DNA from 4 places in the Exiguobacterium sp. EF_C8 genome. Region 3 is predicted to be linked to each of the others. Evidence: riboswitches for the same ligand, from Rfam matches in the RefSeq annotation. Region 3 holds a riboswitch; each other region holds the start of a gene.

What was found. Region 3 has a riboswitch for S-adenosylmethionine ahead of ACY2IG_RS15005 (alpha/beta hydrolase). Riboswitches for the same ligand answer to the same signal wherever they lie in the genome.
Positions count from the first base shown of each region.
Region 1: linked by a shared signal. The riboswitch ahead of ACY2IG_RS16185 (LLM class flavin-dependent oxidoreductase) and the one ahead of ACY2IG_RS15005 (alpha/beta hydrolase) in region 3 are both predicted to bind S-adenosylmethionine.
Region 2: linked by a shared signal. The riboswitch ahead of ACY2IG_RS02535 (2,3-diketo-5-methylthiopentyl-1-phosphate enolase) and the one ahead of ACY2IG_RS15005 (alpha/beta hydrolase) in region 3 are both predicted to bind S-adenosylmethionine.
Region 4: linked by a shared signal. The riboswitch ahead of ACY2IG_RS14235 (methionine ABC transporter ATP-binding protein) and the one ahead of ACY2IG_RS15005 (alpha/beta hydrolase) in region 3 are both predicted to bind S-adenosylmethionine.

Region 1 covers NZ_CM143264.1:3,063,983-3,071,798, reverse strand. The annotation lists gene ACY2IG_RS16215 (nitroreductase family protein) at 1-68, opposite strand, end outside; gene ACY2IG_RS16210 (nitroreductase family protein) at 121-756, opposite strand; gene ACY2IG_RS16205 (MarR family winged helix-turn-helix transcriptional regulator) at 758-1,213, opposite strand; gene ACY2IG_RS16200 (YczE/YyaS/YitT family protein) at 1,368-2,033, opposite strand; gene ACY2IG_RS16195 (DUF817 domain-containing protein) at 2,187-2,972, shown strand; gene ACY2IG_RS16190 (DUF975 family protein) at 3,166-3,804, shown strand; SAM riboswitch class I at 3,914-4,016, shown strand; gene ACY2IG_RS16185 (LLM class flavin-dependent oxidoreductase) at 4,092-5,144, shown strand; gene ACY2IG_RS16180 (ATP-grasp domain-containing protein) at 5,147-6,094, shown strand; gene ACY2IG_RS16175 (SRPBCC family protein) at 6,170-6,637, shown strand; gene ACY2IG_RS16170 (NUDIX domain-containing protein) at 6,862-7,242, opposite strand; gene ACY2IG_RS16165 (ABC-F family ATP-binding cassette domain-containing protein) at 7,308-7,816, opposite strand, start outside.
Region 2 covers NZ_CM143264.1:459,466-467,281, reverse strand. The annotation lists gene ACY2IG_RS02550 (sugar ABC transporter substrate-binding protein) at 1-764, opposite strand, end outside; gene mtnA (S-methyl-5-thioribose-1-phosphate isomerase) at 776-1,825, opposite strand; gene mtnK (S-methyl-5-thioribose kinase) at 1,822-2,988, opposite strand; SAM riboswitch class I at 3,066-3,169, opposite strand; SAM riboswitch class I at 3,375-3,476, shown strand; gene ACY2IG_RS02535 (2,3-diketo-5-methylthiopentyl-1-phosphate enolase) at 3,547-4,737, shown strand; gene ACY2IG_RS02530 (2-hydroxy-3-keto-5-methylthiopentenyl-1-phosphate phosphatase) at 4,734-5,393, shown strand; gene ACY2IG_RS02525 (methylthioribulose 1-phosphate dehydratase) at 5,390-6,010, shown strand; gene ACY2IG_RS02520 (1,2-dihydroxy-3-keto-5-methylthiopentene dioxygenase) at 6,027-6,563, shown strand; gene ACY2IG_RS02515 (arsinothricin resistance N-acetyltransferase ArsN1 family A) at 6,689-7,177, shown strand; gene ACY2IG_RS02510 (MBL fold metallo-hydrolase) at 7,238-7,816, shown strand, end outside.
Region 3 covers NZ_CM143264.1:2,847,445-2,855,260, reverse strand. The annotation lists gene ACY2IG_RS15030 (C40 family peptidase) at 78-755, opposite strand; gene rho (transcription termination factor Rho) at 1,111-2,484, shown strand; gene ACY2IG_RS15020 (type B 50S ribosomal protein L31) at 2,576-2,821, shown strand; gene ACY2IG_RS15015 (DedA family protein) at 2,857-3,507, opposite strand; gene ACY2IG_RS15010 (thymidine kinase) at 3,691-4,305, shown strand; gene ACY2IG_RS15005 (alpha/beta hydrolase) at 4,389-5,147, opposite strand; SAM riboswitch class I at 5,215-5,316, opposite strand; SAM riboswitch class I at 5,566-5,669, shown strand; gene ACY2IG_RS15000 (methionine ABC transporter ATP-binding protein) at 5,756-6,784, shown strand; gene ACY2IG_RS14995 (methionine ABC transporter permease) at 6,774-7,424, shown strand; gene ACY2IG_RS14990 (MetQ/NlpA family ABC transporter substrate-binding protein) at 7,444-7,816, shown strand, end outside.
Region 4 covers NZ_CM143264.1:2,688,670-2,696,485, forward strand. The annotation lists gene ACY2IG_RS14225 (alpha-glucosidase) at 21-1,631, opposite strand; gene ACY2IG_RS14230 (aminotransferase class I/II-fold pyridoxal phosphate-dependent enzyme) at 1,780-2,967, shown strand; SAM riboswitch class I at 3,030-3,134, shown strand; gene ACY2IG_RS14235 (methionine ABC transporter ATP-binding protein) at 3,219-4,232, shown strand; gene ACY2IG_RS14240 (methionine ABC transporter permease) at 4,222-4,887, shown strand; gene ACY2IG_RS14245 (MetQ/NlpA family ABC transporter substrate-binding protein) at 4,915-5,730, shown strand; gene ACY2IG_RS14250 (GNAT family N-acetyltransferase) at 5,791-6,288, opposite strand; gene ACY2IG_RS14255 (CAP domain-containing protein) at 6,377-7,255, opposite strand; gene ACY2IG_RS14260 (hypothetical protein) at 7,606-7,816, shown strand, end outside.

The DNA of each region.
Region 1 (7,816 bases), 220 kb from region 3:
TCGTAGTTACGAATCGAGCGACGTCCTTTAACGATTTCCATGAAGTCCGTTGTTGTTTGAGTAGTCATAATTATTCAATCTCCCTTGTGTATGTTTTTTCTTTTTTGTGGTGTGAAAAACTTATTTCCAGTCTGCGATGTCGTTGATCGGTAGGCGAACCGATGGGTATCCTGCATCTACTGCTTTACCGATTGAAAGCAACATGACTGGGAGGTAACGCTCTTTTTCAAGACCGAATGCTTCTGCGATTTGATCTTTTTCGTAACCACCGATTGGGTTCGTATCATATCCGTGCGCACGAGCGACGAGCATCAATTGCATCGAAACGAGACCTGAGTCGATCATGATGCTATCTTTCAAATCGTTTGCTGAGATACTGCTGTACATGCCTTGGATTGCAGGTACTTGGCGATCGCGTACTTCTTGTGGCATGAGCCCTTTCGCAACAGCTGTGTCGTAGATGTTTTCGAGTTGATCGACTGCGTTCATGTCACCGAAGACAGCGATGACAGCAGAAGATGTCTCGACTTGGACTTGGTTGAATTTCGCGAGTGGTGCAAGTGTTGCTTTTCCTTCTTCGCTATCGATGACGAGGAAACGCCATGGTTGCATGTTGACGGAAGATGGTGCAAGTGTTGCTTCTTCAAGGATTTGTGTCATTTCTTCTTTTGAAATTTTTACGTTCGTGTCGTAGTTACGAATCGAGCGACGTCCTTTAACGATTTCCATGAAGTCTGTTTGAGTTTGCGTTGCCATATTAAATCGACTCCTCTTTTAGTTTAGGTAATGCGTCAGCGTTTGCTTCGATGCGCTGAATCATCTCAGCTAACGTCCGTTGTTCTTCAGCAGAGAATCCTTCGAGTAGATCCTCGAGAAACTCATCTTTTTGTTCGCGTAATTGAGCGATGCGCGTCGCCCCTTGTTCCGTTAAAGAAACAAGAATCACCCGATTGTCAGCAGCTGAACGCTCGCGAGCAATCATCCCGGTCGATTCCAGGTGCTTGAGATGACGGGTCACTGCCGCATGATCCACATTAACGCGTTTTTGTAACTCTTTTTGGCTAATCGTTTGATCGACTTGTAGTTGAGCGAGTAGATCCATTCGAGTCTGACTAAAACCATCCGTACAGAGATCGAATTTTTGAGCAATCGTCTTATTGACAGAAACGAGTGCATAGATCAACCGTCCTTTTTCAGTGCAGGAGATACTCAATCCATCACATCCTTCCCTTCGTTCGAAGAAACCTTTGACGTATCAAAGATTGATATGTAAACGAATATAACGTGTTTAATTTGATGGCGCAACTTATTTGCTTTTAACATAAAAAGAGATATCATTCACGCGGAATGATATCGAGTCAGGCGACTTAGCTAATTTGGCGTTTAGACGCTGGAATTCCTTTTGCATCGATCGCTGCAATGATCCGACGGAAATAGAACAACCAAAATTGTAGGAATGGTCCGATTAAGAAAATCGAGAGGATTGTACCGAAGAAAACAGGACCACCGAGCAACCAGCCAATGCCGCATGCCGTGACCTCCATGATCGTCCGCATCAGACGAATCGACGTTCCAAATCGCTCTGCAAGTGTCAGCGTCAACCCATCGCGTGGACCGGCTCCATATCCGACAGCAACATAAAGACCTGCCCCCATGCCGATGATGAAGATGCCGAAAATCAACCAGATCGTATTCAACCAGATCGACTCAAAAGAGGGTAAGAGATGAGAATTAAGGACAAGATTCATGAAGACACCGACGAAAATCGCGTTGACGAGTGTTCCAATTTGTGGTGTGACGCGGTCTAATGTGTACTTAACGAACACGAGTAATAGACCAACGAGCAAAATAATCGTTCCGACGGACAGTGGTGTTTTCTTTTGGAGACCGAGATGCAATACATCCCACGTCGAGACACCGAGTTCAGCCGTGATCATCATCGATGAGCCGAGAGCGAGTAAAAATAAACCGAGTAGGAAGAGTCCCCACTTTAACGTAGCGCGTAATAACCAGGAAGCACGATGACGCGTCATGTCTAACACCTCATTTCTTAAAAATAATTGATTCGTTAACTGTATCATGAGGAAAGTAGAAGAAGAAAGACGAAATTTTCCGTTTTTTCCATCTTAAGAAGGAGGGGAAGGTCGAAAGAGAAACGTATACTGAAGAAAAAAGGAGATGACAGGATGAAAGCGATCCGACACCTGATTCGTTTTACATACATAGAAGCCGTCTGTTGCGTCTTTCCCGTCATGATTTTCGCAGCGCTTGCTCTTTCACGTTATCTTCCTGCTGAACCGGTCGCTCGATACGATCTCCTGTTGCTATGGTGTCTTCTCGTCCAAATCGTCTTACTTGTCACGCGTTATGAAACGCTGGAAGAGTTCAAACTGATCTTACTCTTTCACGTGATTGGTCTAGCACTTGAACTGTTCAAAGTGAACGTTGGGTCTTGGAGTTATCCGGAACAGGCTCTAACGAAAGTGGCTGGTGTTCCTTTGTATGCAGGATTCATGTATGCAAGTGTCGCAAGTTATGTCTGTCAAGCGTTCCGAAGATTTCATTTACGCTTCACAGCATTCCCACCACCTTGGCTTGCGATCAGCGTAGGCAGTCTCGTCTATCTCAACTTCTTCACCCACCACTGGATCTTCGATGCACGCTGGCTATTGATGGTCCTCGTCGTCCTTGTCTTCTATAAGTCATGGGTTCATTTTACGATCGAGCAGACGATCTACCGGATGCCGCTCGTCCTGTCTTTTTTACTGATCGCGTTCTTTATTTGGATCGCTGAGAATATCGTGACGTTCTTTAAAGGGTGGGTCTATCCGCATCAGGAAAGAGGATGGGAAGTCGTTGATCTCGGAAAGTTGTCTTCTTGGTTCCTGCTTGTGATCATCACGGTCCTGATCGTCATCGTCGCGAAATACAAGCAACGGGATCCGGCTGTGGAGATATATCAGCGTACATAGATAAAAAACATGACATTTCGTTTGTGATGGAGCGCTTCGATGTTCAACGTTCGTTCTAACATGTGGACGACAACTTGAGCGTGTTTGGCTCAACCAGTGACGAGACGGGAAATTATTGAAAAAAGAGTGAAACATTAGAAGTTTTAAGCCGTAGAGTAAGGTGAGAACTTATTTTTCAAGGAGGACCTTACTCATGTCATCTCAATTAAAAAAAGCAGCGAAGGAGTCGCTCAGCGGTCGTTGGGGATTTGCAGTCCTAGCTTTTCTGCTGTTTAGTATTATTCAGGGTGTTCCTAATTTATTTGGATCGGATATCGATGAGCCGTCTAGTAGTATAGATCTCGTTGTATCATTGGTGTCGATTTTATTGATTCCAGTAGGAGTCGGTTGGACATGGATTGCCATGTCGATTGCTCGTGGCGAAGAAACGAAAGTGACGGATTTGTTTGAGCCATATGGTATGTTCCTGAAAGTGGTGGGGCTGGCCATTGTTCAGTTCATCTTTATCGCGCTCTGGACGTTACTCTTAATCATCCCTGGTATCATCAAGTCATTCTCTTACTTGTTGACGTACTACATCCTTCGGGATGAGCCGTCAATCGGTATTCTCGAAGCAATTACACGCTCACGGCAACTCATGGATGGACACAAGATGGAAGCATTCTTGCTCTTCTTATCGTTTATCGGTTGGGCGTTGCTTGTTATCGTTACGCTTGGTCTTGCTGTCCTATGGGTCGGACCATACTTCAGTGTCACGCTTGCCAAATTCTACGATCGTATTCGTGGGGAGCAGGCGCCAGAGCAGACATCAGATTTCGTCGCACCATACTAATTCCGAATCCCGACACTACGTCGGGATTTTTCTTTGGAATAAATCCGATAGGAAAAGACGGTTTAATGGTTGCTTTAGTTCAATGAATTCTGTACGATGAATGCAACACATCTTATCTAGAGAAGTCGAGGGACTGGCCCGAAGACACTTCAGCAACCCCGCTATGGCGGAAGGTGCTACTTCCAGGAAGGAATACCTTCTGAAGATAAGAGCGGACAGGACAAGATACCGTCGCTCTTTTCGAACTTCGAAAAGAGCGTTTTTTTTATGATAAGGGGGACGATGGAGTGGAGTATGGTTTTTGGTTACCGATTTTTGGGGGATGGTTACGTAACGTCGAGGATGAACAGATGCCAGCGACATTCGATTATGCGAAACAAGTCGCACAAACAGCTGAACGCATCGGCTTCTCGACGACGTTGATTGCGGAATTGAACTTGAACGATATCAAAGGCATCAAGGAACCGAGTCTTGAGGCATGGACAACGGCAGCGGCGATTGCTGCAACAACAGAACGCCTTGAAATCATGACAGCGGTTCGTTCCGGGTTCCATAATCCAGCGACGACGGCGAAGATGGCGGCAAACATCGATCAGTTGAGTGGAGGGCGATTTACGCTCAATGTCGTCTCAGCCTGGTGGGCAGAAGAAGCAAAACAATACAACGGTATTTTTACTGCACACGATGAACGCTATGCCCGAACGGAAGAGTTCGTCACGGTCATGAAAGGACTATGGGCAGATGCGTCACCGTACAGCTTCTCCGGCAATCACTACACGATCGAACAGGCAGAACTCCATCCGAAACCCGTCCAGCGTCCGGGGATTAAGCTCTACGCTGGTGGAGAGAGTGAAGCCGGAAAACGGACGATCGTCGAACATTGTGATGCCTACGTCATGCATGGAGGCACTGTTGAAGAAGTAGCTCATAAAATCAATGATATGAAAGTACGCCGGGAAGCGACGGGACACGCACCGCTTGAGAGCTTCGGTCTTGCTGCCTACATCATTTGTCGGGATACGGAAGAAGAAGCGCTTCTTGAGTGGCAACGCATCACGGACGTTAAGGAAGACAGCGCCGGTTATGCCGGTTATCAAGATTTCATCAGTAAATCGCAACTCGAACAACAGGTCGAACGAAATGATTATTCCGTCTCGAACCGTGGTCTGCGACCGAACTTGATCGGAACACCAGAACAGATTGCCGAACGGATTCTAGCGTTCGAAGCCGTTGGTGTCACGTTGCTCTTGTTACAATTCTCACCACAACTTGAAGAAATGGAACGCTTTGCCCGTGACGTAATGCCACTGGTCGAAGCGAAACGAAAGGTAGGTCAATAATCATGACAAAAATTCATATTCTCCACGAAAACCAAGAATGGACGGATCATCTCATCAAACGTCTCGAAGAACTCAAGTTGCCGTACGAGCAGTGGCACTTGAATGAAGGAATCGTACCGTTAGATGAACTGCCGCCAGAAGGTGTCTTTTACAGTCGTATGAGTGCGTCTTCGCATACGCGGGGGCATCGTTATGCGCCAGAGTTGACGGAAGGGGTCCTCGCTTGGTTAGAAGAGCATGACCGGACTGTCTTTAACGGAACGCGTGCGCTCCGTCTTGAAGTCAGCAAAGTTAATCAATACACAGCGTTACGTAAGGCTGGGATTCGTGTACCAAAGACAACGGCTGCTGTCGGACGTGATCAAATCGTACAAGCAGCAAAAGAAATCGGTGTTTCGTCATTCATCACGAAACATAACCGTGCCGGGAAAGGTCTCGGCGTCCAGTTATTCCATTCGATTGAAGCACTTGAAGCTTATCTCGATGGTTCGACATTCGACGAACCAGTCGATGGCATCACGTTGATTCAAGAGTACATCCAAGCACCAGAACCTTACATCACGCGGTGTGAGTTCGTAGGTGGAAAATTCGTCTATGCGGTCCGAGTCGATACGTCGGAAGGATTCGAACTTTGCCCAGCTGATGCGTGTGTGATTGATGACTTGTTTTGCCCAGTTGGTGAAGAAGCGCCGCAAACACCGATGAAGTTCCAAATCGTTGAAGGCTTCGATGATCCAATCATTGAAAAGTACGAAGCGTTCCTCCAAGCGAACCAGATCGCGGTCGCAGGTATCGAGTTCATCAAGGATGCGTCAGGTACGATCTATACGTATGACGTCAATACGAATACAAATTACAATTCGGATGCTGAGGCAGCTGCAGGACGCTACGGCATGCTCGAACTGGCAAAGTTCCTCGGAGCTGCACTTGAAACAAGCACAGTAAAATAAGAATCGGCTCCCGCCCTGTCACCGGACGTTAAAAGACCGGATGACGGGGTATTTCTATAGAAAGGGGGCGGATCTATGATTACGTGGAGAGAAGAACGACAGCTCGATATCCCTATTGAGGAAGCATGGCACTTGTTTGATCACACGCGGCTGCAACGTCTGATTCCGAACGTCGTCCAGCATGAGGTGATTGAACGAAAACCGGGTGTCGTCGGTTCGACGTATCGTCAAACGTACATGCAGGGCAACCGACTCGAAACCTACATCGTGACCGATTTAGCCTATACGAATGAGCCGGACTTTAAACAAAATACGATTGGATTCACGTTAGCTAAAATATTTAAGATTGAGATGACGTTTACGCTCAAACCACTTGGACACGCTCGTTGTCTGTTGATTTATACAGGAAAAAATGAAGGGGCAAACTTCGTTGGGAAAAGTCTCTTGTCACTCGGTGGCGAACGAGAAAACGAGAAAATTGTTCAGGGCTTGTTGCAACGTGTCGAAGAAGAGGCAGCGAAACAAAAGAAGAACAATGCATGAAAAAACGGATTCCCGCGCCTGAGAATCCGTTTTTTCATATCTTATCGATTCGTATACGATTTGTGACCACTCGGTAAAACGGATAGAGTCGACACCTTGATAACGTTCTCGTTTTCTATCGCTGGATCGAGCGATTTTGGATTATCAAAAAGCTTAGTTACCGACTACTATTTTTAAGTATAAATACGGTTATTAAATTTTCATTTAAATCAAAGATTATATCGTTACGATAGTCGACGCAAACGAGAAATCTGTGAATCATCTTGAAGCTCCTTTAATGGTCGAAACCGAACAGCTCGTAATTCTTGTTGATCAAGCGATAGTTCAGGATCGATCCCGAGTCGAGGTTCAGGACTATCTAAGACACGGCGAACGAGAAAACATGTCTCTGTTCCTTGATCCATTGAAATCTCGTAAAGTTTCCGTTCGACCGTGACGTGAAGATGCGTTTCTTCTAACACTTCTCGCACGACGGCATGCTCTTTAGTTTCACCGTTCTCGACACCTCCGCCGGGTAACGTCCAAAATGTCCGGGAAGGGGTATGTAACTCGACCATTAGAATCTGTTGCTCTTCAATCAACGCAGCGCATACGCGATGTCGCATATCGCATTCCTCCTTCAACGTGTTCAAAAAAGAGACCGAAACGACAGTTCCGGTCTCTTTTAAAATCATTGTGCGTATAACGCTGTTAATTGCTGTTGGATCGTATCGTTGTTCAAATACTCATCGTATGTCGTTTCTTTATCGACAATACCGTTTGGTGTCAACTCGATGATGCGGTTCGCAATCGTTTCGACGAACTGGTGGTCATGCGAGCTGAAGAGCATTGCGCCTTTATAAGCGATCAAACCATCGTTGAGTGCCGTGATCGATTCGAGATCCAAGTGGTTCGTTGGATCGTCGAGTACAAGGACATTAGCACCACTGAGCATCGCTTTTGAAAGCATACAACGGACTTTTTCCCCCCCAGATAAGACAGATGCTTTTTTCATGACTTCTTCTCCTGAGAAGAGCATCCGACCGAGGAATCCACGGAGGAACGTATCGCTCTCATCTGCCGGTGAATACTGACGGAGCCAATCGAGGATCGTCTTATCCGAGCCTTCGAAGAATTCCGAGTTATCTTTCGGCAAGTATGATTGGGAAGTCGTGACGCCCCATTTGAATGTACCGCTGT
Region 2 (7,816 bases), 710 kb from region 3:
TCTTGACGTTTATTATCCTTGAGCGATTTGTAAGCGCCTTTTGCGACTTCGTCCCATGCTCCCCAAACGGCATCAACGCTTCCTTTCGGGTATTTCGCGAGAATGGCATTCATCTTTGTCGCGATATCCCCTTGGACATCTTGGAAGTTCGTCGGTCCAACCGTCTCAAGCGTTTTGATTTTGCCGTCTGCTTCGTACGTCTTATAGATTTCTTGACGACGATCGAGCGGGGCAAAACCTGGTCCGAACCAGAGTTTGATGACACGGACCGGCTTTTTGTCCGTCACCTTCGTCACTTCATCGAGTGATAGCTTCGCAAGTTGATGATCGTTTTGGAACGTTTCCGTCACGTCTTGTAGAGATGCCCCTTTTTTCTTCGTGACCGTATCGAACGTCACGACCTTCAGTCCTTTATCGACTGCTGGTTTGATCATGTCATAGGCATAGTCTTCCTTACCGTGCGAAATGATGAGCCCATCATAATCTTGCTGAATCGCCTGCGCGACCAGTTCCTTGAACTTGACATCGTTACCTTCCGAAATGAACGTGCTGACTTTAAAGCCGAGCGCTTCTCCTTCACTTCGTGCGCCATCAAGGAATTGCTTCGTATGGTCGTCCGATGCGAGGTTACGGATGACGGCGATCTTGACGTCCGATTGAACTCCTTTTGGTACATCCTTGACGACTTTCGTCGTGGCTTCTCCATTCGCACAAGCTGCTAGTAACAGTGCCGGTGCTAGGACGGCGTAAGCTAGTTTTTTCATGACATATCTCCTTATCCGAGGGGTTGAAGCCCTGTTAATTGTTCAATCGTTTCTTCATTCGGTTGCGTGATGACACCAAGTTCGGTGATGATGCCCGTGATTAAGGTGTGTGGTGTGACATCAAAGGCCGGGTTGAAGACAGTAACTCCTTCTGGTGCTGTCGCAACACCTTGGACAGTCGTCACTTCCTGCGGATCACGTTCTTCAATTTCGATCGCGTCTCCGGAAACAAGTGAGAAATCAAACGTCGAGAGCGGTGCTGCGACGTAAAACGGGATACCGAAAGCTTGAGCGAGTAATGCTAGTTGGAACGTTCCGATCTTATTCGCCGTATCTCCGTTGCGTGTAATCCGGTCCGCCCCGACGATGATTGCATCGATCTGTTTTTCTTTCAGCGTATGGGCGACCATGTTATCTGTAATTAGCGTGACATCGATGCCGGCACGTTGTAGCTCCCATGTCGTCAGTCGTGCTCCCTGCAGTAATGGTCGCGTCTCACTCGCAAAAACAGATAATTCAATGCCGCGTTCTTTTGCGATATAGAACGGCGCAAGTGCTGTTCCATAAGCAGCGGTCGCAATCGATCCAGCATTACAGATCGTTAGGATCCGGTTACCTGACTGGAACAATTCAAGTGCATGAATCCCGATTTGACGTGACGTCTGCGCATCCTGATCGTATAAGGCAATCGTCCGCTGCTCGAGCCGTTCGCGGATCTCTTCTACCGACGTCCCGTCTTGAATGATTGGATTCAATTGATCAAGGACATTTCGTAAGTTAACAGCCGTCGGTCGTGTCGCGAGTAACGTCGCTGATGTCTCAAGCAAAGTCTGCTTATAGATCGACAGTTCTGCTTCAAACCGGTACGCCTCTTGAACGAGTACGAATCCGCCAAATAAACTGATCGCAGGCGCCCCTCGGACGCGCAGTTGTTTAATCGCTTCGACCGCTTGTGCAAGATCGGTAATGACTTCATAGTGTTCTTCCTGCGGTAGACGTGTCTGATCGAGAATCGTCAAGACACGATCTTCATAACGAATACTTTGAACGAATGTACTCATCGGCTAAGTTCCTCCGTTACGTCGAAGTTTCGTAAATCATCAAATGTCCGGCATTCGGTCCGACGTTTGATTAACGCCGATCCTAAACGTAAAGCATGTTGTTTTCGTTCTAGTCGTTCCGTCATAGAACTAATCGTTTCTAAATCAGCGACTGGTGCGAGTCCGATCGTCCGACGAATCAGTTCGCAACCGGCAAAGCCAAGGGCATCCTGCAAGATCGTGCTCAGTACATCGTCGACGAGTCCCGATGTCCGGAATGGTTCGACGGCTTCGCGTTCCCATAAGGCGCGGAACGTCGAAGCGAACGTCAGCCAGAACGTATCGATGTCGCGAATCCGGGCATCACGAAGTGCTGAATAATCCGGGTATGCTGCAAAGAATAAGTGGGCGATGAACTGTCCGACATCAAATCCGAATGGACCATAAAAGGCGAATTCTGGATCGATGACTTTCGTTTCCGTTGCCGAAGCAAAGATGCTTCCTGTATGTAGATCGCCGTGTAGCAACGCATCTCCTTTCGTGATGAAAAGCGCTTCGAGTTTTGCGACTTCGCGTTTCAACTCATCGTCCGCCCATAGACGTGCCACCTCTTCTTCAAGCCCGGCTTCAATCTCGTTCGTCTCCGCGTCATGGAACGGATCCGTGAAGATTAATTTTTCCGTGATGTCGCACAAGTCCGGATTGTAGTACGTTCGGGCGACACGTTTTTTTTCAACCGGACCAAGCGCAAAGTCCGATGTATGGAATAAAGTCCGAGCGAGATAAGAACCAATATGTTCCGCAAGCAACGGATACTGTTCACCTGCGAGTAAACCGCTTCGAACGATTGTCAGATGTGAAAGATCTTCCATGACCGTATACGCCTCGTCGTGACTAGCATGAAAAACACGCGGTACGAACGGCACGGCATGCCGGGCGAATTCACGGAGTGCGGATTGCTCGATCCACGCCCGCTCGAGTGATAGTGGCCAGCTCTCACCGACGACTTTCGCGTACGGGAGTGCTTGTTTTAGAATCAATCGATGTTCACCTTCTCGAATTCGAAAGACAAGGTTGAGATTGCCGTCGCCAATCTCTTCTGCTTCGACGGCTCCGTCGCCGATCAGTCCTAGTGAGCGGACCCGTTCGATCGCGTCCTGTTCTGTAAATGCTTTGTATGTCATCTCAGTTCCCCCTGTGTGATACACGAAAAAGCGCCTCTTTTCGTCATCGAAAAGAGGCGCAGGAAAGTCACTGCGTCCTCTTATCTCTCAGACGAAACGTCTGTTGGATGTAGCACCGTGCCAAGTGGTCGGTTGCTGCGGCGTCATCGGGCCAATTCCCTCTGCCAACTCGCGATAAGAGTCGTATGTAGTTGTCGTGTGTGATATTGATTTGAATCTTACGCAATCCTCTTCCCTGCTGTCAAACTAAAATCAGGGAGAAATGGACATCGTTTTCATGCCATCTATAGAAAGAGTATTTTCAAAAAAATAAATTTTCTAAAAATAGTTTGACAAGTCGTGACTCTCATGTAAAAATTGCAATTAGATTTCACAATTTCATCCAATTCTTATCAAGAGCAGACGGAGGGACAAGCCCTACGATGTCGCAGCAACCGACCTTTTGGCACGGTGCTAATTCTTGCAGCTACTAAGCTGACAGATAAGAGTCCACGTTCGAATCATTCATGGTCTCTTGTCGCTGACGAGAGACCATTTTTTTATTGAAGGAGGAAAGACATGGCTTACATCACAGCTACTTATCAATTGACCGCCCGCGATCGACTGGAGCAACGTGCCGAACAACTCGCGCTTGGTCTGACGGTTGGTTCCTGGACGGAGCTGAATCATCTTGAGCAACAACAACTCGCCTCGTTCAAAGGAGAAGTCGTACATACGGAAGAGCGCGACGGTAAAGGCTATATCACGATTCGTTACCCGGAACACAATGTATCGCGCGACTTTTCTGCGATCTTAACGACCGTCTTCGGAAAACTCTCACTCGACGGTGAAATCAAATTAACAGAATTGCTACTACCCGATACATTCACGTCGGATTTTCCAGGTGCGAAGTTCGGGATCGAAGGGGTTCGTTCCTTGATTGGTGTCGAAGATCGTCCACTGTTAATGAGCATCTTCAAAGGGGTCATCGGACGCGATTTATCGTTCCTTCGTGATCAACTCGAAGGACAACTTGCTGGTGGGATCGATCTCGTCAAGGACGATGAGATCCTATATGACAATCCGTTGACACCAACGATTGATCGGGCACGGATCGGACGTGAGGTTATCGATGCTCATTTCCACCGGACCGGTAAACGTGCGTTGTATGCGATCACACTTAGTGGTCCCGTCTTTACGCTCAAGGATCAAGCCAAACGATTGATTGACGCTGGAGCAACTGCTTTCTTGTTGAATACCTTCACATACGGACTCGACGTCTTACGTGAATTGGCAAGTGATCCGGAGATCAACGTTCCCATTTTCAATCATCCGGCTTACAGCGGTGCATTGATTGCCAGCCCGAACCACGGTGTTGCAGCGCCTGTCTTACTTGGCACATTACCGCGCGTTGCTGGTGCAGATTTAACGCTATTCCCGTCACCTTACGGCAATGTCGCTCTTCCGAAGGACGTCGCCCGCGGCATCGCGGTCGAAGCGACTCGCCTCGGTCAGACGAAAACGATTTTCCCTGTCCCTTCAGCCGGTATTCACCCAGGACTCGTCGCTCAACTCGTACGCGACTTCGGGATCGATTCCGTCATCAACGCTGGTGGTGGCGTACATGGTCATCCACAAGGTGCTGCGGCTGGTGTTATCGCTTTTCGTCAAGCACTTGATGCGGCACTCGCAAATGAATCCCTATCGAATGCTGCGTCACGACATGAAGAATTACGAGTCGCGCTTGACGCTTGGGGGATCAAGTCATGACCTTACGAATTCTTTGTGACTTCGACGGTACCGTAACGATGCAGGATAACATCATTGCACTCATGGAGGTATTTGTGCCAGTGAATGACTTCGAACCGTTGAAACGTGGCGTGCTCGACCGGACGTTATCGATCCAAAGTGGTGTCGGGCAGATGTTCGCGCTTCTGCCGTCCGACGGTAAAGCGGACTATCTTGATTTCTTGATGGAGCGCGCCGTCATTCGCGAAGGATTTTCGGAGTTGCTTCAGTACAGTCGTCGTCAAGGAATCCATTTTTCGATTGTTAGCGGTGGAATGGACTTTTTCGTCGAACCGATCTTAGCACCGTTCCTCGAGCAAGAGCAGATTTACTGTAACATTGCCGATTTCAGTGGTCCATTCGTCCACATCGATTGGCCACACGCCTGCGATGCCCATTGCACGAAGGGATGCGGCTGTTGTAAAACATCCGTTGCCCGTACATTATGCAAAGACGATGACGTCATCATCGTCATCGGTGACTCAGTGACGGACTTCGAACTCGCAAAACAAGCGGATCGTGTCTATGCCCGTGATTATCTGATCACGTTGTGTGAAGAAAATGATATCGCCTATACACCTTTTGAGACGTTCCACGATATCGTTCATGATTTAGCACGATCGGAGGTGACGATATGACATTCATGCGACGCTATGAAGAACTACGCGCCATCAAACAAGAACTTGCAGCGCGCGATTGGTTCCCTGGTACGAGTGGTAACCTCGCCATTCGGACGTCCGGTATTCCGATTGAATTTCTTGTGACGGCAAGTGGGAAAGATAAGCGGCAGACGACTCCTGACGACTTCGTTCATGTCGATGCGACCGGTCAATTGATCGGCGAGCAATCCGGGCGCCCTTCTGCTGAGACATTGCTCCATGTCGAAGTGTTCAACCGAACGAACGCCGGATGTTCCCTGCATGTCCATACGATTGCGAACAATGTGATTTCGGAGTTATATGGCGATCAGGGAAGTATCACCTTCTCCGGTCAAGAAATCATCAAGGCACTCGGTCACTGGGAAGAAGATGCGACGGTCACGGTGCCGATCATTCCGAATCACGCGGACATCCCGACACTCGCTGCTGCTTTTGCGCCATATGTCACAGCGGACAGCGGTGCCGTCCTGATTCGCAATCACGGAATCACGGTCTGGGCACCGACCGCCTTTGAAGCAAAGAAACACCTCGAAGCCTTCGAGTTTTTATTCAACTATACGTTGACGTTGCAATCATGCCGTCAATCTATCTATTAAAAGGAGGAATCATCTCATGGCAACAGTCTTATTCCAAGAAACAAACACACGGTATACGGATCAAACGGAAGTCGCTGACTTCCTCGCATCGCGCGGCGTTCTTTACGAACAATGGGACGTCTCAAAACTACCAGCACCTCTCGTTGAGAACTTCACACTGACGGATGCCGACAAACAAACGATTCTCGATACGTTCGCTCCAGAAATCAAAGACGTATCAGAACGTCGTGGATATCAGACAGCTGATATCATTTCACTTTCGGATACGACACCGAACCTTGACGAGTTGCTCGTCAACTTCCAGAAAGAACATCATCACACGGATGATGAAGTCCGTTTCATCGTAAGCGGTCACGGCGTCTTCGCGATCAAAGACGAAGAAGTCGGCTACTATAACATCGAACTCAATCCTGGTGATTTGATTTCTGTTCCTGTCAATACACGCCACTACTTTACGCTCCAAGAGGATCGGAAAGTCGTCGCTGTTCGAATTTTCGTCACGACAGATGGGTGGGTTCCAATTTACGAGAACGAGACATCCACGGTCTCTTAAGAACGACAAAAGCGTTGATTTCTTCTATATAAGGAGAATCGGCGCTTTTTCTTATCTCACAAACATATCACTACATCGACACGTAACAGATATAATGAGGGAAAAGCGATTGGGGAGTGAGCAACATGCATATTCGTCCTGTAACGGAACATGATTTACCCGCCGTTCTATCCATTTATAATGAAGGCATCGAAGACCGAATCGCAACGCTTGAGACGGATCGAAAAGATTTATCGTTCATGACCCAGTGGTATGCAGAGCGTACGCATCGCTACGCTGGATATGTCGCAGAAGATGAGACAGGTGTCCTCGGCTTCATTTCTCTTGATCCGTATAACCCGCGTCCTGTCTATGCGACAGTTGGTGAGATTTCCGTCTACATTACTCGAACACATCGCGGACAAGGGATCGGGACACAGTTGTTAGAAACTGCCGAACAACATGCGCGCGATCATCAGATGCATAAGCTGATTCTCTTTACCTTCCCGTTCAATAAAATCGGACAAAAGCTCTACATCCGTTCCGGATTCCGGATTGTTGGGACATTTAAGGAACAAGGTCGCTTGAACGGCGACTACGTCGATGTCATGGCGATGGAGAAACGCTTACGATAGGATTCATTGAATGCCAGACAGGGAATAATCAATCCGAGTCATTGAGAGAGGATGAACCTAATGGATATTCAACAAATTCGTAATGCGACGCTTGTCGTCACGTATGCCAATCAAGTTTTACTAATCGATCCGTTTCTCGGCGAAAAAGGCAGTTTACCTCCTTTCGGTCAAACGCCGAATGCCGTCGCCAATCCACTCGTCGACTTACCGGTCGATGTTAAGACACTGCTCGATCCTGACGCTGTCTTCGTCACGCATCTGCACGCGGATCATTTCGATGATGCTGCAAAACAATTTCTACCCAAGCATTTGCCATTCTATGCGCAGCAAGAAGAAGACGCACGGCAAATCCGAGAAGCCGGCTTCACGAACGTCTCTTCCTTCGATTCCGGTGTGACGATCGGTGATATCCAGGTCCATCGAACAGGTGGACAGCATGGTGTCGGTGAAATCGGTGAACGAATGGGACATGTCTCCGGACTCGTCCTCACGCATCCGGACGAACCGACGCTTTATATCGCAGGTGATACGATCTGGTGTGACGAGGTCGCGCATGCGATTGAACAACATACACCAGATATCATCGTCGTCAACAGTGGGGCTGCCCAGTTTCTGACGGGAGAACCGATCACGATGTCG
Region 3 (7,816 bases):
TCCTATTTCCTTCTTATGAATTGAATGAGATGAAAAAAAGCGATCGAGCCAATGCTCAACCGCTTTGAGATGATGAATTAAAGGTAAGATCCTGCGCCGACAAGGCGTGAACCCCAGTACCCTGATTTGAAGCTTGAGTATTTAACGCCACCTGTTTCTGAGTTAACCATGCTTGACTTACTTGTTGCGATCCCGACGTGTTGAATGCCGCTACCGTGTGAGAAGAAGACAAGATCTCCTGGTTGTACGCTTGAAACGCTGACTTTCTTAGAAGAAGAATATTGTGAAGAAGACGTACGTGGCAATGTTTTACCAGCCGCTTTCTTGTAAACGTAGCTTGTGAAACCAGAGCAGTCGAATCCACGAGTCGTCGTTCCGCCCCATACGTATGGTGTACCTTTATGTTTCGCTGCTTCGTTCAGGATTTTCGTCCGTTTAGAAGATGTGCTCGTTGATTTTTTAGCGCTTGAAGATGATTTGTATGTCTTTGTGTATTGTGAGAAGACATAACGTGTTTTACCGCCGTATGAGATTTTTGTCCAGCTGCCTGATTTGCCTTTGTATGTAAAGACTTGACCAGCGTTGACTTTCCCGACGATGCTTGCTTTCGTAGAAGGAGCTGTCCGAACACGAAGACCGTTGTCCGTGATCTTGACTTTCGTGACTGTTGCTGCTTCAACTTTACCTGTACCCACTGATGTGAAACCTGAAACCACTAAGGCTGCTGTCGCGATCGATGCTAGAAAACGTTTCATGTTAAGAATTCCTCCGTTTTAATGTAGTGTGTTGCGTCCGTAAGTTATATGATGAAATCATTAAGTGTGTAATTAAGCAGTGAACCTTACAACTGTGTAAGAATTTTGTCTGCAGGAATATCTTAGCATGCGCGCCCTTAAAAACGTTTTTTCAGTTAGAAGACAAAATAGATGCTTTTGTAACATAACTGAAATAATATCCTTGAATATTACAAAGTAAGAAACGCAAAGGATTGTTGACGACGAATTTAAAAAAATATGATACCTTTAGTTCACGAAAGAAATTACATACCTCCTGATGTATGTATGGAAGTATGCTGAATGCAGTTGAATTTATAAAGAATAGGTGAAAAACATGCCAACAACTGATAAAAAAGATAAATCTGAACGTTCCTATACTTTGGCTCAATTGAGCCAGCTGACATTAAAAGAATTATATGAAATCGCAAAGACGAAGAATGTCCCGCAATATCGGGAAGCCCGTAAGCGTGAGTTGATGTTCAAGATTCTAAAAGCACAGGCGGAATCAACAGGTCTTTATTTCCTCGAAGGGGTACTTGAAGTCATCCCTGGTAATCCACAAATGCAAAACGATGGTGGCTTCGGCTTCCTTCGCCCTATCAATTATTCCCAATCCTCTGAAGATATCTATATCGCCGCTTCTCAAATCCGACGCTTCAATCTACGTAATGGTGATGTCGTCACAGGTAAAGTACGCCCACCGAAGGAAAACGAACGTTTCCAAGGGTTACTTAGTGTGGAAGCCGTCAACGGCGAAGCACCGGATACAGCGCGTAACCGTTTGTTCTTCCCGGCGCTGACACCGATCTATCCGGATCGTTTAATGCGTCTTGAGACAGAGCCGCGTCATTTATCGGTTCGTGTCATGGATATGATTGCACCGGTTGGGTTTGGACAACGCGGTTTGATCGTCGCACCACCAAAAGCAGGGAAGACGTCACTCCTCAAAGAAATCGCGAACTCGATTCAAGAGAATCATCCGGATGTCGAGCTGATCATTCTATTGATCGATGAGCGACCAGAGGAGGTAACTGACATCGAGCGTTCAGTTCCGGGAGCAGACGTCGTCAGTTCAACGTTCGACGAAACACCGGACAACCATGTGCGGATTTCTGAACTTGTCCTTGAACGGGCGATGCGACTTGTCGAACATAAAAAAGATGTCGTCATCTTGATGGATTCGATCACGCGTTTGACTCGTGCGTATAACTTAACAGTGCCGCAAAGCGGACGGACGCTTTCAGGGGGGATTGACCCAGCAGCGTTCCACAAACCAAAACGGTTCTTTGGTGCGGCGCGAAACATCGAACATGGTGGCAGTTTGACAATTCTTGCGACGGCACTCGTCGAGACGGGATCCCGCATGGATGACGTCATCTATGAGGAATTCAAAGGAACAGGAAACATGGAGCTACATCTCGATCGTAAGCTGTCGGAACGCCGAATCTTCCCGGCAATCGACATTCGCAAATCAGGTACGCGGAAGGAAGAACTCTTGCTTCCGAAAGAGCAACTCGATGTGCTCTGGACGATTCGTCGGACGATGAACGAGTCGAACGAGTTCGTCGATACGTTCCTGCGTAAGATTCGCGACACGAAAAATAATGAAGAATTTTTTGCTGAACTTGAGAAAGAAAAGAAGAAGACGGTCCGACGTGCACCTGCTAAACCGCGTACCGTCAAGAAGGAAACGACGACGGAAAAATAACTATTGCGACGCGTAAAAAAATCGTTTAGTATAGGAAGGTAACTTACTCTGGCTCAGCAAATGGACCAGGGCGGAAGGAGAGAAATCAACCATGAAACAAGGAATTCACCCTAACTACAACAAAGTAGTATTTATGGATTCAACGACTGAGTACAAATTCTTAAGCGGTTCTACTCGTTCTTCGAACGAAACGATCACTTGGGAAGATGGTAACGAGTACCCACTCATCCGTGTGGATGTGTCTTCAGACTCGCACCCATTCTACACAGGTCGTCAAAAGTTCAACGCGGCAGATGGTCGTGTCGATCGCTTCAACAAAAAATACGGCCGCAAGTAATTACTTGCCGGTTCTTAAAAAACAGCCTGCCTCCATTACGGAAGCAGGCTGTTTTTGTATAGACTGAATTGCGAACGGTACGTAAGGTACGTCTTTAAGACGAACGAGAAAGCAATCCCGCCGACGATCCCGATCAAGTACGGCATAGCATCTGGATGTGCCAAGATGTAGTCGACGATTTTATGGAACGAGATATGACGACCAACAAAGTAGCCGGCGCCCAAGAACACACTGACCCAAATCAAAGCACCTGTATACGCGTAACTCGCAAAAATGCGAAACGGCATTTTTGAAACACCTGCAAAAAAGGCAGAGAGTTGGCGAAGACCAGGTATGTAGTAACCGATGATCAAGACCGATTTGCCGTAACGACGAAATCCGGCTTCAGCGGAGAGAATGTGTTTTTCTGAGATGCGCATCTTTGGTCCGACGCGATGCAACAGGGGCATGCCGAGTTTTAAGCCCAGCACGTAGCTAATCGTCATTCCAATGCAACTGCCAGCGTAAGCGGCAAGAATCGTACCGAACAGCGGTAGATTGCCTTGATGCATCCAAAAACCGGACAGGACGAGCAAGGTCTCATCAGGAACCGGCAATCCCACGATACCACCTGCGAGAAGGACGGAAAGACCAAGGGCGCCATATTGGTGCAGAATGTCATGTAAGAGATGATGAATCGGGGACACCTTCTTTCGCGAGAATCTTCTTCTTTAGTGTACAGGAAATGGATGAAGGTTGGAATGAAAGGACAAAAATTCTAGGTAAAGAAAAAATGAATTTTGATTTCCGGAAGTCAACCCTTTTTCTCAATACCGTTTCGAGCTATACTCGTTAAAGTGACTATTTTTAGAGGACGGTGTCGGACGATGATGCATGTAATAAATCAGTACGGCTGGATCGAAGTAATTTGTGGCAGTATGTTTTCCGGGAAATCGGAAGAGTTGATTCGTCGTGTCAGACGGGCACAGTACGGCAAACTGCCCGTTCAAGTATTCAAGCCGGCAATCGATGACCGGTACCATGAAGAGCATGTCGTCTCTCACATCGGAAATTCCGTCGTGGCGATTCCAATGGCGACGAGTCGTGATCTCTATGCAGCAGTAGCGCAAGAAACACAAATTGTCGGAATTGATGAAGTTCAATTCTTTGATGATGAGATCGTTCAAGTCATCGAAGCACTTGCGCAAGACGGAAAACGCGTCATTTGTGCAGGACTCGATCAGGATTTCCGGGCAGAGCCATTTGGCAAGATGCCGGAATTACTGGCGCGCGCAGAATTTGTGACAAAACTTCAGGCGATCTGTCTCTCATGTGGCGATCCGGCTTCCCGGACACAACGTTTGATTGATGGAAAACCAGCGAACTATGATGATCCGATCATTTTAGTCGGCGCTTCAGAATCGTATGAGCCACGGTGCCGCCACTGCCATGAAGTGCCAGGAAAGCCGAAGCCGCTCCAAACGATGCAACACCAAAAAGGATAAACAAAAAAGACGAACCGATGATGGTCGTCCTTTGATGTAACAGCTGTTCGCTTCTAAGTGAAGACGAATAGCTGTTTTTTTTATTATCCCGTTTCTTGTGAGAAACGGCTCGAGCGTTCGATGAAACGAATCGTCTCACGCACGATCAAATCCTGATCATGATCGAGGGTCGCGACGTGGTACGAGTTGAGGAGACAGTAGCTTCGTTTATCATTCGTCCCGATATGCTGATGCAGATAATCCGAGCTCGACGGCGGAACGACGTGATCGGTCGCCGAGTAAAGAATCAATGTCGGTAGAAGGATTGATCCAAGGCGTCCTTTCGTCTCATCCATCAAGCGGACGAGTTCGAATGCACAACGACTCGGAACGAGGTCATAGATGATTTCGAAAGCAGACCGTTTGATATCCGGTGCCCCTTCAGGTAGGTATTGTGGACCATCTTCAAACGACAGTGCTTCATAAGACGGAACGGAGAGAGCGGCATTGATCGTAATGATGCCTGAAAATGGAATCCCGTCAGCGGCGAGCGATAGTGCGAGCGTCGCGCCCATTGATTGACCGATGACGAAGACTTGATCGCATGTTTCTTGTAAACGTGCATAGCCGTCTTGCAGGCTCTGCTTCCAACATCGAGCAGTCGATTGTTCGAACTCACGGACGTTCGTCCCGTGACCACGCAAACGTGGAGCATAGACAGTGAATCCTTTAGCAGCAAATGCCTCACCGACATCCCGAACACTTTGCGGGGTCGCATTAAAACCATGACAGATTAAAATGCCGATCGGTCCACCTTGAAGATAAAATGCTTCAGCACCAGTCAATACAGGATAGTTCATCATTACTATTTTTCCTCCATTCGTGAAAAAAACTCGTCAACGTCATTGCTTGGACGCCCACGAGTTTTTCACCGTATCATCCAAAGCCGCGCTTTGCTGGTCGGAGCACCTTACAGATTGCAGGTTGCCGTGAAGTCATAGAGCCAGGTCTCTCGTTCACTCTTGATAAATATCATATTGGAATTGTCGGATTAATCATTGAAACGATGGTAGCACGACCGAAAATGCCTTGTCAAATCGTTCTGGACGAATCGTGATTTGTTCTTTCAGCTAACTCATAACTTATGACTCAATCGATATGCGCCAAATGGATTATTTTTGCAAAGTTGGTTGACTTTTAAAGGTTCGACCCGTAATGTAAAAATTAGTTTTACGACATAAGCAACAACGCAACAACACACATACGAATTTCATACCGCAATACTTATCCAGAGAGGTGGAGGGACTGGCCCTACGAAACCTCGGCAACAGACTCATTATGAGCACTGTGCCAATTCCATCAGACAGATGTCTGAGAGATGAGTGGAGTGGATTCTGCCACTGTGCGGATCCAGGTCTCTTCTTGTTTCTCAAGAAGGGACCTTTTTTGTTGAATGAAGGGGGAAAACGGAATGATTGCATTTCATCAAGTCAAAAAAACGTACGTCACGAAGGATCAGACGATCGCAGCACTCGACGGTGTCGACCTGACGATCGAGAAAGGCGAAATCTTCGGTGTCATCGGCTTTAGCGGTGCCGGGAAAAGTTCATTGCTCCGCTGCGTCAACCTGTTAGAACGACCGACGTCAGGAACAGTGACGGTCGACGGGGAGGATTTAACACAACTATCACCAAAAAAATTACGCCAAGCGAAACAGCGGATCGGGATGATCTTTCAACACTTCAATCTATTGAATGCAAACACGGTCTTTACGAACGTTGCGAAACCACTCGTTCTCGCAGGTATCAAGAAAGACGAGATTCGTCGCCGGGTGACGGAATTACTCGAATTCGTCGATCTCGCGGACAAGGCGGATCATTACCCGGATCAATTATCCGGCGGACAAAAGCAACGTGTCGGCATCGCCCGGGCACTAGCGACGCAACCATCCGTGCTCTTATGTGACGAAGCGACGTCAGCACTCGATCCTCAGACGACACATCATATTCTCCAGTTATTAAAACGCATCAATGCGGAATACGGGATCACCATTCTCTTGATCACCCATGAGATGGGCGTCATCCGGGAGATTTGTGACCGGGTCGCCGTCATCGAAGCTGGGAAGCTGATCGAGTCAGGAACAGTCTTTGATGTCTTTTCGAATCCGCAGACCGAGACAGCGAAAAACTTCGTCCGCTCCGTCATGCATGATGAAATTCCGGCATCAATTCGTCAGTTGATCGAGTCACGGAATGCGCATCCGATCTATAAGATTCATTTTCTCGGACATCACACCGGGCAACCACTCTTATCGCAAGTCGCAAAACGCTTCGACGTCGATGTCAACATCCTGCACGGTAGCATCACGGAGTTACAGGAAACACCGTTCGGTACATTACTTGTTGAACTGATCGGTGAAACAATCGAAGTAAAACGGGCCTTACAGTACATCGATCAGGCACAGGTGACCGTCGAGGAGGTGCTTGCTGATGCTAGTTAACTACAGTGATATCTGGACAGCATTTTTGCAGACGATGACGATGGTGTCAGTGTCGTTATTATTTTCGACTTTGATCGGTTTACCACTCGGCATCCTGCTCGTCGTCACCCGGAAAGGGGCATTGCTCGAGAACGTCCCGCTGTTCACATTCTTCAACAGTATCGTCAATATCTTCCGTTCAATTCCGTTCATCATCTTACTTGTTGCGATCATCCCGTTGACACGGTTGATCGTCCAGACGTCGATCGGAACCGAAGCCGCCATCGTCCCGCTCGTCTTTTACGCCGCACCGTACATGGCGCGTCTGATCGAGAGCTCGTTACTTGAAGTCGATAAAGGCGTCCTTGAGGCAGCAGAAGCGATGGGGGCGACGCCATTCCAAACGATTTTCCGCTTCCTTCTGCCGGAAGCACTCGGTTCACTAATCCTTAATTTAACGATTGCAACAGTCGGCTTGATCGGGGCGTCGGCGATGGCAGGCGCCATCGGTGGTGGCGGTTTGGGTGACTTAGCAATTACGTACGGTTATCAACGGTTCGACACGAAAGTCATGATCATCACGGTCGGGATTCTCGTTATCTTAGTCCAAGGCTTACAGACGACAGGCAACATCGTCGCACGAAAAATCAGAAGACATTAATCAAGGGAGCGATTCAGCCATGAAAAAAGCAGTAGCGATTGGAGCAACATTAACGACGATTTTATTTGCCGGGTGCTCAGCATCAGGAGAAGAAGAAAAGACGATCAAGCTCGGGGTCAGCGGTTCAGACACTCAAGTATGGGATTACGTCGCGAAAAAAGCGGAAAAGGAGGGCATCAAAATCGAGCTCGTCAAGTTCTCCGATTATGTCCAGCCGAACATGGCACTGGCTGAGGGTGAGATCGACGCCAATGCCTTCCAGACGATTTCCTACTTCAACGCCTTCAAGAAGGAACATAAGTTGAAGCTGTCACCGATTGCGACGACCGTCATTGCACCGATGGGCATTTACTCAGATAAATATAAGGACGTCAAAGATATTCCAGTCGGTG
Region 4 (7,816 bases), 160 kb from region 3:
ATGTTTTTTCGTCCAGCAATTCAATTCTGTTCTGTAACAGTATATCGATATACACGTGCTTCATAAGGACGTAGTTCATCCGAGATATCTGGATAGTTCGACACAAGCAACTTATCTTGTGATAAAACGAAGGCAGTTTGCATCGGTTCGTCATGCACGTTGAGAACGATCCGCCACACTTCTCCTTCTAGTTCCCGCTCATAGATGTAGAGATACGGATCATGAAGAGCTAAGTCGCGATACGTACCATAGACCATAATTGGATGATCCTTTCGCATCTGAATCAATGCTCGGTAGAAGGCAAGTACGGATGATGGATCGGCTTCTGCTTGTGCGACGTTGATGTCCGTGTAATTCGGATTGACCGCTAACCACGGTTTCCCACTCGTAAAGCCTGCCGCGTGCGTACCGTCCCACTGCATCGGCGTGCGGGAGTTATCGCGTGCGAGTAACTGCATTGACGAGAGTACGACCTCCGGATCCTCGCCGCCAGCGACGCGCTCTTCATATCGATTGCGAAAGGCGACGTCTTGATAGAGCGACGGATCCGAGAAGCGAATCCCCGTCATCCCAATCTCTTCTCCTTGATACACGTATGGAATGCCAGGTAATGTATGCAACATCAAACCGAGTAGTTTCGCACTCTCGACTCGGTATCGTTCACTGCCGAAGCGGGTCACTTGTCGCGTATGATCGTGGTTGTTGAGAAACTGTGAATTGACGCCTAACGGATACAAGACGTCATACCATCGTTTCTGAATTTCCTTGAAACGTAAAAGATCCATCGCCTCCATGTCGTCCGCGATTTCGAAGTGAAACAGCGTTCGAAGTTCTTCACGTTCTTCACTGACATATAACAGACCGTCTTCTGGACCGACGAACGGAATCTCACCGACCGTGAACAAGTCTTTCCCGGCAAGGACGTTCGCATGCATTTCCTGAAGGAAGTCGTGCACACCTGGTTGATTCCCGAGATACGATAGATCAAACGGATTGACGACATCCTCAAGCGAACGTTTTTTGATCAAGTTGATGACGTCCATCCGGAAACCGTCAATCCCTTGAGCGATCCACCAGTTCATCATGTCGTAGATCGCTTGCCGGACAGCCGGTTGTTCCCAGTTTAAGTCCGGTTGCTCTTTCGCAAAGGAATGGAAATAATATTGTTCGCGCTCTTCACTCCACGTCCACGGGCTCGGCGCAAAGTACGACCGCCAATTGTTCGGAGGCGTCTCTTTCGTTCCATCTTTCCAGATGTACCAATCATCCTTGTCGTGGATTCGGTCCCGCGACTGACGGAACCAGTCATGCTGGTCACTCGTATGATTGACGACCAAATCAAGAATTATCTTTAAGCCGCGTGCGTGAGCCGCTGTGATCAACTCTTGTAGATCGCCCATCGTCCCCGCCTTGTCCATGATCGTGTAATAATCGGCAATATCATAGCCATTATCGATGTCTGGAGAACGGTAACATGGATTTAACCAGACGATATCGACACCAAGCGATGCGATGTAATCTAGCTTGTCGATGACACCTCGCAAATCACCGATGCCGTCCCCATTCGAATCCTTAAAACTGCGCCAATAGACTTGATAGACGACTGCTTCTTTCCAGCTAGCTCGCTTCATCTCCTCACTCCTCTCCCTACTCTCTATTCCCGCTCCACATATCTGTACCTGTTTATTGGACGATTTTTTTGAATCTCAAAAAAGTTCTTTTCTTTTGACTGAATATTCGTTATCCTTGACGACAATACTACTAAGGAGGCACACATCCATGAAACATTTCGCTCCATCCATCGCCATCGATCGGCTTCCTGCTCCCGTTTTCGCAGAACTTGCGAACCGAATCGGTGCTGTGAAAGCTGCCGGACATGATGTCATTACCCTTGGTCAAGGAACACCCGATCAAACGACGCCCGTACATATTCTCGACGCCTTGAAACAGGCGATCGATGAGCCAACAAACCTTCAATATCCACCATTTCGTGGACATGATTTTTTAAAGCAAGCCGTCGCGAGCTTTTATGCGAACGAATTCGGCGTCACGATCGATCCGGCAACCGAGGTCGCAATTCTTCTCGGTAGTAAAGCCGGAATCGTCGCCTTACCACAAACGATCGTCAATCCTGGAGAAGGTGTCATCGTCCCGGATCCGGGGTACCCGGATTACCTGTCTGGAGCAGCACTTGCTGGTGCTTACCCGATTACGCTTCCATTGCTTGAGAAAAATAACTTCCTGCCGGATTACGATTTACTTGATACGACAGATGTCGAGCGCGCCCGGATGTTGTTCCTCAATTACCCGAGTAATCCGACAGGTGCGACAGCGACAGCAGAAGCCTTCGAACAGACAGTTGCCTTCGCGGATGCCCATGATATTTGTGTCGTCCATGATTTAGCCTACGGTGGCATCAGCTTTGATGGTCCCACACGAAGCTTCTTGCAGACGGAAGGGGCGAAAGATGTCGGAATCGAGTTGTTCTCACTCTCGAAACGCTTCAACATGTCTGGCTTCCGAATCGCTTTCGCGATCGGAAATCCGTCCGTCATCTCAAGCATCGAGACGTATCAGGAACATCTCTACGTCAGTGCCTTCACACCGATCCAACATGCAGCGACCGTTGCCCTGACGAGTGACCAAACATGTGTCCGTGAGTTAAGTAGCTTATACGAAACACGACGCGATGCATTGTTCGCGAAACTCGATGCAATCGGTTGGAGCGGACCACGACCGGGCGGTTCCTTCTTCGTCTGGCTCCCCGTGCCGGAAGGATACACGTCCCAAAGCTTCACGGATCATCTGCTTGACGAAGCACACGTCGCCGTTACCCCTGGATCATTCTTCGGCGAATACGGCGAAGGCTACGTGCGGATCAGCTTAATTGCTGACGTCGAACGGCTAGAGGAGGCCGTCGACCGAATCGGAACGCTCAACCTGTTCCGGACACCCGTTGCGGAATAATTCTGAAAAAATATTTGACAGATGGGAATCATTTCCGTTAAAGTAAATCCCAACAGCATAACTACTTATCGAGAGCGACCGAGGGATTAGGCCCAACGACGTCCGGCAACCACCTATCAGGAACGGTGCCACATCCTACAGAATGGATTCATTCTGAGAGATAAGTTACGAAATCTTACACTTTCGTCGCTTTTTTCTGGTTGCTCTGCTACTAGGAAAAAGCGACTTTTTTTGTACAAGGAGATGAGCAAATGATTGAATTCAAACAGATTACGAAACGGTTCGTCCGAGACCGGACCCCGATTTTCGCATTACGGGATGTCGATTTGACGATTCAAAAAGGAGAAATCTTTGGGATCATCGGTGAATCCGGTGCCGGTAAGAGTACGTTACTTCGTCTGATCAACGGTCTCGAGCATCCGACACAAGGAACGGTCAAGGTCGACGGTGTCTCGCTCGGTGGGATGTCAAAAGCAGATTTGCGTCAACTTCGTTTGCGGACAGGAATGATCTTTCAGCATTTCCAATTGATCCAGTCGCGTAATGTCGCAGATAACATTGCTTTCGCACTGAAGGCTGCTGGCGTCAAACGAGCAGATTTTCCGGAACGGATCCGTGAACTCGTCTCACTCGTCGGACTCGAAGGATTCGAAACGAACTTCCCGAGTCAGTTGAGCGGCGGACAAAAACAGCGCGTTGGGATTGCCCGGGCACTCGCGAATGATCCAACCGTCTTGTTATGTGACGAAGCGACCTCTGCCCTTGATCCGGTCACGACGCTGCAGATTTTAGATTTGTTGAAAGATTTGAATGAACGACTCGGATTGACGATAGTCCTCATCACGCATGAGATCGATGTCGTCAAACAGATTTGCCATCGTGTCGCGGTCATGTCGCAAGGGGAAGTCGTCGAAGTCGCCTCTACATACGATTTGTTCAGTCAAGCCAAACATCCGGTGACACAACATTACGTCGACACGGCACTCCAGATCGAGCTACCGGAACGCATCTTGCAAGCGACACCGGGAAAGATCATCCGCCTGCAGTTCACGGGCGAGAAGACCGGTGAAAGTACGTTATCGGAAGCCATCCGTCGATACGATATCTCGGTCAGCATCCTGCACGGAAAAGTCGATTACATCCAAGACGTCGCTTTTGGTGTCTTAATCGTCAGCTTGACGGGATCCTCCGATCAAATCGCACCTGCCCTCGACTGGCTTGCGGCGGAACTTCATACACTCGAGGTGATTCAGGATGTGGCTTGATCGTATACAAACGATGTTACCCGAGTTGTTGAAGGCACTTGGTGAGACGGCGTGGATGGTTGGCATTTCGCTTGCCTTCGCATTGGTCGTCGGGATTCCACTCGGGATTCTCCTGTTCGTCACCGACCGCGGTTTATTCTTTCAAAACATTGCCATCCGACGTGTCCTTGACTTCGTCGTCAACATCGTCCGGTCCTTGCCGTTCATCATCTTGCTTGTTGCCCTCATTCCATTAACGAAGTTCTTGCTTGATAATACGATTGGTCCGACGGCAGCGTCCGTCAGCCTTAGTGTCGCAGCGATTCCGTTTCTCGCGCGCCTCGTCGAAACATCACTCCGTGAAATTCCACCTGGTCTGATCGAAGCAGCGGAAGCCTGCGGAGCGAAACCATTACGGATCATCGTCAGTGTCCTCTTACCGGAAGCACTCCCTGGCATCATTCAGGGCATCACATTAACGACGATCAGCTTAATCGGCTTCTCGGCGATGGCTGGTATCGTCGGCGGTGGAGGTGTCGGTGACCTCGCGATCCGTTTCGGTTACTATCGCTACGATAATCTCATCATGATCGTGACGATCGTCGTCCTCATCGTCATCGTCCAGAGCATTCAAGCACTCGGCAATCAACTAGCGCGAAAAACAGACAAGCGCTAATCATACATATAAAGGGAGAGTTGAATCATGAAAAAACGATATGCCTTTTTAGCGACAGCCTTACTCGGTGCAGGAATCCTCGCAGGATGCGGAGACAGCAGCGCTGATGAAAAAGACAAGACGATCAAGATTGGGGCGACAAGCGGTCCTTATAGCGACATGGTCAAACAAGCGATTCAACCGCAACTCGAAAAGAAAGGCTATAAAGTCGAAATCGTCGAATTCAGCGATTATATCCAACCAAACATCGCACTCGGTAGTGGCAATATCGATGCTAACTTATTCCAACACTCGATTTACCTGAAGACGTTCTCTAAAGAAAAGAAGCTCGACCTTAAAGGACTCATCACAGTCCCGACGGCACCGATGGGACTGTATAGTAAAACGGCGAAGACACTTGACGACGTCAAGACAGGCGCTGAAGTCGCGACACCGAACGATCCAACGAACCAGGCACGCGCGCTGAACCTCTTGGCAGAACAAGGCTGGATCGAACTGAAGCCAGATGTCGATCCACTGACCGTCTCAGAGAAAGATATCGTCAAAAATCCGAAGAAACTCGTCATCAAGCCGCTTGAAGCAGCGCAACTGCCACGTGCCATCGAAAGCGTTGATGTCTCAGCAGTTCCAGGGAACTTCGCGCTTGCTGCGAAATTCGATTTACTCGATGCGTTAGCACTTGAGACGATGGACGAGCAATACCGGAACCTCATTGCTGTCCAAACGAAAGATGCAGACTCACAAGTCGCAAAAGACCTGAAGACAGCTGTCGAATCCGATGCATTCAACACAGTCATCGAAAAATCATTCAAAGGTTTCAGCAAACCAAATTGGGCAAACTGATTTTAAAAAAGACCGGAATTCAAAAGAGATCATCTCTCATTGAATTTCGGTCGTTTTGTGTTAGAACCGATACCACATGAGTTCTTCATCATGATAGGTACCATCGATTTTCAACGCCCGCGGTTCAATCGCGTACGATTCGAAGCCAAGCGACCGATACAAGGCTTTAGCGGCTTCATTCGTCCGAACGACCGAGAGATGAACCTGCTCGATCCAAGGACGTTCCTCTAATGCCCGTAATGCCTCTTGTACCAATTGCTGTCCGACCTGCTGTTTTCTGATGCTTGGAGTGACGTACATCGCAAATAAATTGGCTCGATGTCGCATCTTGTCTAGCTCGGAGCAGACAACGGTGACGACCCCAACGAGTTGCGCTTCATGAAAGGCACCGAACGTCGCTGCCTGTTCGCTCTGAAATCGCGTAGCATACTGGTCGACCGGTCGATCTTTTTCCGCTTCATAATCGGAGCCGAACGCTTCCGGATGATTCTGTAATGCTTCTAATCGCAATGCTTTATAGAGTACTGCATCTTCTGGATTCAATCGACGGATTTCCAATCGCCCCACCTCCTGCCTTTAGTATAAAACAAACAATCTCATGAAAAAGAGAACGACATCGTGAAATGTCATCCTCTTTTTTACATACTTAAGGTGTTCGGAAATTAATCGTGAAGTACGGTGCATTGTCTCGGAATGCCACACCGACATCGGCTTGCTTGTACTCTTTTTTCAAAATATTTTCTCGGTGTCCTTGTGAATTCATTAGACCCCAATGCGCGGCAAAGACGTTCGGATACCCCATCGAGAGGTTTTCACCAGCATAGCTGAACGTGATTCCCCCGCGTTTCATCCGGTCGAACGGATCACGACCTTGTGGATCTGTATGCGAGAAGAAATTATGTTTCGCCATGTTTTCGCTGTGACCACGGGTGACCGGCTTCAATGCTGTGTACGGTGCTAACGGATTCAACTTATAGTCAGCGCGTTCCCAGTTCATCAAGCGAAGCATCAATTTCTCATCCGTCGTCCGTAGCGCATTTGACGATGTACCGTAGAAGCCTTTTTTCTTCGCTTCGACGTCTTTCGGAATCGCAAGTGTCGCTTTGACTTTATTGCCGTCATGTTGATCGAAGAAGTACGTCACATAGTTGCCTTTCTTCTCATAAACGGCGGCATGGTCCAGATTCAGCATGTAGTTTGTGTTGCCTTTACGATAGGATTTCACTGCGGTCCAACCCTTTTTCTTCAAAGAGGATTCCGTATCCTTATTCAATACTGCACCTTGTGTCGTCACACCGTTTTTGAAACGATATTTTCCGTAGTCCTTACCATCCTTCGTTAAGGCGACGAATTCTTCCGTTGAAGTCCGTCTGACTTCCCAGTCATATCCGGGATACTCACTGCTATATCGATCAATCAGCTTGCCGCCACTTTTCGGGTAATCGGCTTCTGCCTGTTCCATTGGAATGTTTTCGTAGCTGAAAAAGGCTATCGCTGCTACTCCGATGATCAACCATTTTTTCATGTCGTCGTTTCGCCTCCTTTAATCTCATTACCTTTATTTTAAAAGAAATTGTTTCCCCCGAACAGTCATTGACTCTCATTTGTCTAAATCACATCTTCTGTCCACAAACCTGACACATTTCATGAGAACGCTCTTCCTTTAGTGAAATGCTTTCTTTTAAACGATTCTTGAAAACATTTAGTACAGAGACTAAAGTATATTCCCCTTTTCTTAAAATGTGTGAACATTCTTTTATTTCATTCTCAGCGAATTTTAGTTGCTCTCCGAATCTTGACTCGGTATTATTAAAATTCGCAAGCCAAACTTTCAATGCATTTCCAAATAACATAATGATATGAAGGAGCTGACCTATGGTTTTACTGTATTTCATTTATGAATCCATTGCCTTTTTACCCATTCAACAATACTTATTCTCCGGCTGGATGATTCTTGTCGCCTTGACTGTATCCTTTAGCTTAGCCAATGCCCACGAAGATGTTCGTCTCAATCAACGACTTGGATTTGAAATACTCGTTCCAGGTTCCGGTATGTTGCTCTCAAAACAATTCATTCCTGGTCTCG